2 regions of the Methylobacterium marchantiae genome follow, and region 1 is predicted to be linked to the other one. Evidence: riboswitches for the same ligand, from Rfam matches in the RefSeq annotation. Region 1 holds a riboswitch; the other holds the start of a gene.

Region 1 (3,410 bases):
CTGCAGGTTCGTATGCGCGGCCGGCGGACGCTCGCGCCGGGATTGTGCTGTCGCAGGGATGGCCAGACCGATCAGCGTGGTGACGGACACGATGGGGATACTCTATGTCTCGGAGGGACTTTAGCTTCGTAGAAGGCCCATACTGGAAAATTTTAATTCAGCATGGCACGCTTTCAGCTGCGTTTCGCTTCAGAAATCGTCACGATTTTGGCGGCGCCCGTTGCCGCCCGTCTCTCTCCGACCCACCTTGGCGTTATGCTCGAACTCGGTCCGCCTCACCCTCCGCCCACTGCCGATGCAGACGGGTCGGAGGCCAACGACGTTCCGTTCGGCGCATTGCAGGACTGCGTGGCTCTGCGGGACTGGCTCCTGAGCGAAGGCGCCCGCCTTCCGCAAGCGGACGGCCTGCTCGCGGGAATGTCTGAACGACTGAACGGTCTCGGCGTACCCGTCGATCGGGCATCGACCGCCATCGATACGTTGCATTCTGAGTATTCCGGCGTCGGCCGTTTCTGGACGCGTGAGACAGGATCGACGGTCCGCCTGTTCCCGCATGGCGACGCCTCCGACAAGGCTTATCAGGAGAGCCCCTTCTTCACCGTTCACGAGACCGGCGAGTGGCTCATCGTCGACCTAACGGAGCCGATGGATCTGCATTACTCGATCATTCCGGAACTGAAGGCCGAGGGCTACACCCACTACATCGTCGCACCGCTGTTCTTCACCAACGGCACGCGCAACGGCATCACCTTCGCGACCCGCGCGTCCAATGGATTTCGGGACGAGGACATCGCTATTTTGCGCTTCGTCATGCCGACTCTGGCGGCGGTGATGGAGATGCGGATCGTCAATAAGACGCTGGATCAGGTCCTGCGTATCTATGTCGGCGATGAGCCGCACAGGGCGATTCTGTCCGGCGATATCCGCCGTGGTCAGGTCAAACGGATCCGGTCAGCGATCCTATTCGCCGACATGCGCGACTACACCCAGATTTCCGCGAACATGACGCCGGAAGAGGCCGTCGATCTTCTCAACATCTTCTTCGATTGTCTCGTACCAGCAGTGGAGCGCGAAGGCGGCGAGGTGCTCAAATATCTCGGTGATGGGCTCCTTGCGATCTTTCGCGAGCGCGGCGACGACCTGGGTGGCGCTGCGAAGGGCGCTCTCATCGCCGCTCGCACCGCTCTGGCCGCACTCGACGAAGCGAATGCCATCGGCCGTTTCGCAAAGCCGGTCGTGGCGGGCATCGCCCTTCATCACGGCGAGGCGGCTTACGGCAATGTCGGTTCCGGCGCGCGGCTCGATTTCACCGTCATCGGCCGCGACGTGAATCTCGCGAGCCGCCTCGCCCGCCTCAACAAGACGCTCGGCGAGCCTCTCCTCATGTCGAAGCCTTTCGTCGATTTTCTTTGGGACGAGTCGGAATCGCTTGGTGAGCATGCCCTGGATGGGTTCGCCGAACCGATGGGCGTCTATCGGCCCGGTCGGACACCTGCAGCGCTTTGATACCGGTCCGGACTTCTTGCGACGTGTAGGGGATTGACCGCGGTCGCATCCTTGCCCACATCAGGCCTGTTCCAGGGAGATCCCCGTCAAGGGGCTGAGAAACCGATGAGCTTGGACCGAGAGGCCGGGCGGCGCGGAAATCCTTTGAACCTGAACCGGCTCATACCGGCGTAGGGATTGGACCGCGGGTTTTTCATCAAAGAAGCCCGACATGCTTCGGATCAGAAGCTGAAGGACACCAATCTCTGCGGATCACGCGGAGGTTCCTCTTGGACGTCTCAGCCATATCAACGATCGGCTCGCGCCGAACCGCCGGCATCGTTATCGAACATGGTGCGATTCCCGCGCGCAGCGACGTCATCGTGGTCGGCGCCGGATTGATCGGGCTGTCCTCGGCTTGGCGTCTGGCCGAGGCCGGGTTTTCCGTTACGGTGATCGAGCGCGATACCGTCGGTGCCGGGGCGAGTCTCGCTGCTACAGGTATGCTGGCGCCCGCCGCCGAACACGAGCCGGGCTCCGATCCTCTGCTGCCACTTGCGCTCGAGAGCCTGGCGCGGTGGCCGCGCTTTCGCGACGAACTCGAAGCGGCCTCCGGCATCGGTATCGATTATCGCGAAGACGGGACCCTGGTCCTGGCGATCGGCCGCGACGAAGTGGATCGCCTGCGCTTCCGGCACGACCTGCAGATCAAGTCGGGCCTATCCGCGCGCTGGCTTTCGGGGGCGGAGGTGCGCGCCCGGGAGCCCGCCCTGCGTCCCTCGGTTACCGCTGGGGTGTTCTGCGCCGGAGATCATCAGGTCGATCCGCGCCTGGTCATGGCAGCGCTCGCCCGTGCAGCACAGGCTGCCGGTGTGATCATCGTCGAGCATTGTCCGGTCGAGGCCCTCGATTGGGAGAGCGGCGGCGTCCGCGGTGTCATCACGCCTCGCGGGCTTGTGGCTGCCGGAACCGTGATCCTGGCCGCCGGTGCGTGGAGCGGCGAAGCGGGGCTTCTCCCGGACGAGCTTGCTCTGCCTGTCCGACCTCTTCGCGGTCAATCACTGGCACTGAAGACCACGGTCCGAACGGGCAGTCTCTCGCATATGGTCTGGACCGAGCAGGTCCATATGGCACCGAAAGCCGATGGTCATATCATTGTCGGCGCGACGGTGGAGGATTGTGGCTTCGTTCCAGGGGTCACCGCGGGCGGCCTCTACGCCCTCCTGGAAGGTGCGCGCCGCATCCTGCCAGGTATCGAAGAAATGGAGGTCGAAGCGGTCTGGAGCGGCTTTCGGCCAACCTCCGACGACGATGCGCCGATTATCGATACGCTAGCCCCGGGCCTCGTTGCCGCTACCGGCCACCATCGCAACGGCTACCTCCTGGCCCCCGCCACCGCGGATGCCGTTGTCGCCCTCGTCACCATCGGTGCACTACCGTATTTCGCGGGCGGTTTCGGCTTCGGTCGGTTTCAGCGGCCGGCTCGGACCGAGAGGAGGGCCTTCGCATGAGGCTCACCATCAACGGAAAGCCGCGGGAGATCGAGGCAGCCGATCTGTCCGCGCTCTTCCGGATCGAGGCGGGGGAAGCAGGAATCGAAAGCCCGCAGGGCATCGCCATCGCGCTGAACGGCACGGTCATCCGTCGCCGCGACTGGGACACCACGCCTGTCGCCGAGGGCGACAGGATCGAGATCGTGCGCGCCATGCAGGGCGGCTAGAATCATCGAGGAATCGAGATCATGAACGGTCACAAGATCGAAGCCACCGCCGAGGATGCTTTGGTCATCGCCGGCGTCACGTTGAGTTCACGCCTCTTCATCGGCACGGCCGGGTATCCGACGCAGAGCATCATGGTCGATGCCGTGGAGGCGTCCGGCGCCGAGATCGTCACCGCTTCGATCCGCCGGGTCTCGCTTCAGGGCC
Region 2 (3,410 bases), on a different contig from region 1:
CAATCTTCATCCCGCCGGCCGGCTTGCCGCTCAGCGTATCGAGAACGTGGGTCGAGAGCCGTCCGCCCTCGTCCGCCAAGGCTCCGGTCGCCGGAAGCAGCGAGGCGGCGGCCAGGCCCAGTGCCGCTGCGAGCATCACGCGTCGCGATCCGTCGAAGCCCATGGTTCGTTCCTTGCCCGAAGGATACCGGGCGTCGCCCGGACCGACTCGTCGGTCGGCAGACGATCGGCTGCAGAATACGTGCCTGACGGCAAATCCCGCAGCGGAAAATTCCGAAGCGACAATCGTCGCGATGACGTCTCGCCACATGAGAAAGCCCCGCAACGATCGATTGCGGGGCTTCTTCGTGGACCCTGCTTCAGCCGAAATCGCGCTTTTGGGACGCGTTACTGCGGACAGCGGTGACGCAGGCCGTCATTGCCGAGATAGGTGCCCGACCGCTGATCGTAGGAACGGAAACGCCGGATGCAGTAGGCCACGTCCTGGTCCGACCCCCCGACATCCTGCTGAACCTCTACCGCGCCGCCGTAATAGGCCGGCGCGTAGCCGCCGCGGTAATAGCCGCCATCGTAGTAATCGTTGCCGTAATAGCCGCTGCCGTAGCCGTAGCCGAGACCGGCGCCCGCGAGGCCCAGACCCAATCCGAGGCCGAGACCGCCGTAACCGTATCCCCGGCCGTAGCCGCGGTTGTAGCCGTAGCCGCCGCGATTGAACCCGCCGCCCCGGCCATAGCCGCCACCGACGATCGGGCCGCGGCCGACGCCGCCTTGTCCTACGCCCTGCCCACGTCCATCGCCCCAGCCTCCCCGGCCAGCACCACCCGCGGCGAGTCCGCCGCCACCGATGCCGCCATCGCCGCGGTTCATGCCGCCACCGCCCCAGCCTCGCCCACCGCCGCCTGCAGCGGCGAGCCCTGCGCCACCAGCACCGCCGCGGCTCATGCCGCCACCGCCACCGCCCCAGCCTCGGCCACCGCCACCCGCAGCGGCGAGGCCACCGCCACCACCACCGCCAGCGCTCATGCCGCCTCCACCACCGCCGCCTCCACCCCAGCCGCCGCCTTCACGGGCATCGGCCGTGGCCGGTAGGAACGCGACCGCGCCGAGCAGCGCGGCGGAGGCAAGAATGATCTTGTTCATGGAACACCAGCCGGGTTGTCTTCGGGACATTATGACTGGCAACGCGCAGCTATTCGAGAAGGCTCCATCAAGTCTGTTGGTTTGAATATCGAAGATGCCGGCTCGATCATTGTCGATTTCCGGGGATTAAAACCGTATGTTCGACAATGGCACCGAACACGCGGGCATCTGGGGCGGTCGAGCGCCGCCGGAAAGGAAACGGAACCTCCTTTCAGCCGCGCGGGGATGTTCGCCGTCGAGATTGACAAAGCGGGCGCGAGCGCAGACCTTCGAATCGTTCCGAGGGGGGCCCCATGAAGGGGCTGAGATTGGGCTTAAGCCCTGACCCTTGAACCTGATCCGGCTCATACCGGCGGAGGGACGGGAACTTTTGTCCGGGTGCAGAGGCGCCCGTCGTCCTGACGTACCGTTGCGAACCGGGTCGCCTCCCACGCCAGGAGCGAATCCGATATGAACGCACCCGTCCTTCCCAAAGACTTTTCCGGAAAAGACCCCGCCAAGGGCCAGCCGCAGGCCGTGACCACCGGGCCGATCATGGGCTCGCGCAAGGTCTATGCGAGCGTTTCCGGTCGTGACGACATCCGGGTGCCGTTCCGCGAGATCACCTTGAGCGACCCGAAGGAGGCCCCCGTGCGGGTCTACGATCCGTCGGGTCCCTATACCGAGACCGAGGCCCGGATCGATCTCAACGCCGGCCTGCCGCTGCTGCGCGACCCGTGGATCGCCAAGCGCGGCTACGCCACGATCACGCCGCGTGCGGTCAAGCCCGAGGACAACGGTTTCGTGCCCGAGGACAAGCTCGTGGCGCCCTGTCCGGCGACGCGCCAGATCCGCAAGGCGGGCCCCGGCCAGCTGGTGACGCAGTACGAATTCGCCAAGGCCGGGATCATCACCGAGGAGATGATCTACGTCGCCCACCGCGAGAACCTCGCGCGTGAGACCATGCTGGAGGGCGCGCAGGCCGCGCTCGCCGACGGCAACAGCTTCGGCGCGTCCCTGCCGCCCTTCATCACGCCGGAATTCGTGCGCGACGAGGTGGCCCGCGGTCGCGCCATCATTCCGGCCAACATCAACCACCCCGAGGTGGAGCCGATGGCGATCGGCCGCAACTTCCTGGTGAAGATCAACGCCAATATCGGCAACTCGGCGGTGACCTCGTCGGCGGCCGAAGAGGTGGAGAAGCTGGTCTGGGCGACCCGCTGGGGTGCCGACACGGTGATGGACCTCTCGACGGGTCGCAACATCCACAACATCCGCTCGTGGATCGTGCGCAACTCGCCGGTCCCGATCGGCACGGTGCCGATCTACCAGGCCCTGGAGAAGGTCGGCGGCGATCCGCTCAAGCTCGACTGGGAGGTCTTCAAGGACACGCTCATCGAGCAGGCCGAGCAGGGCATCGACTACTTCACCATCCATGCGGGCGTCCGCCTCGCCCATGTGCCGCTCACCGCGCGCCGCGTCACCGGCATCGTCTCGCGCGGCGGCTCGATCATGGCGCGCTGGTGTCTCGCCGGTCACCGCGAATCGTTCCTCTACGAGCGCTTCGACGAGATCTGCGACATCATGCGGGCCTACGACGTCTCGTTCTCGCTCGGCGACGGCCTGCGCCCCGGCTCCATCGCGGACGCCAACGACGCGGCCCAGTTCGCGGAACTCGAGACCCTCGGCGAATTGACGAAGATCGCCTGGGACAAGGGCTGCCAGACCATGATCGAGGGCCCCGGCCACGTGCCGATGCACAAGATCAAGGTGAATATGGAAAAGCAGCTGGAGGAGTGCGGCGAGGCGCCGTTCTACACCCTCGGCCCGCTGACCACCGACATCGCGCCCGGCTACGACCACATCACGTCGGGCATCGGTGCCGCCATGATCGGCTGGTTCGGCTGCGCCATGCTCTGCTACGTCACGCCGAAGGAGCATCTGGGGCTGCCGAACCGCGACGACGTCAAGGAAGGCGTGATCACCTACAAGATCGCGGCCCATGCCGCCGACCTCGCCAAGGGCCATCCGGCGGCGCAGCTGCGCGACGACGCCCTGTCACGGGCCCGGTTCGACTTCCGCTGGGAGGACCAGTTCAACCTCTCGCTGGATCCCGACACGGCGCGGGCCTATCACGACGAGACCCTGCCCAAGGACGCCCACAAGGTCGCGCATTTCTGCTCCATGTGCGGCCCGAAATTCTGCTCGATGAAGATCACGCAGGATCTGCGCGCCGAGGTGCTGGCGATGGAGGCGGCGGGACAGGTGCTCGGCGAGGCGACGCCGATGAG

Evidence for each region. A riboswitch is a leader RNA that binds a small molecule or an ion and turns the genes downstream of it on or off. The one in region 1 is predicted to bind thiamine pyrophosphate.
Region 2: linked by a shared signal. The riboswitch ahead of thiC (phosphomethylpyrimidine synthase ThiC) and the one ahead of thiO (glycine oxidase ThiO) in region 1 are both predicted to bind thiamine pyrophosphate.

The regions. Positions count from the first base shown of each region.
Region 1 is NZ_JBHTND010000027.1:51,055-54,464, forward strand. It holds gene ACFQ4G_RS17395 (hypothetical protein) at 1-90, opposite strand, end outside; gene ACFQ4G_RS17400 (adenylate/guanylate cyclase domain-containing protein) at 256-1,506, shown strand; TPP riboswitch at 1,571-1,701, shown strand; gene thiO (glycine oxidase ThiO) at 1,776-2,996, shown strand; gene thiS (sulfur carrier protein ThiS) at 2,993-3,205, shown strand; gene thiG (thiazole synthase) at 3,227-3,410, shown strand, end outside.
Region 2 is NZ_JBHTND010000016.1:95,225-98,634, forward strand. It holds gene uraH (hydroxyisourate hydrolase) at 1-136, opposite strand, end outside; gene ACFQ4G_RS13215 (BA14K family protein) at 388-1,140, opposite strand; TPP riboswitch at 1,413-1,518, shown strand; gene thiC (phosphomethylpyrimidine synthase ThiC) at 1,591-3,410, shown strand, end outside.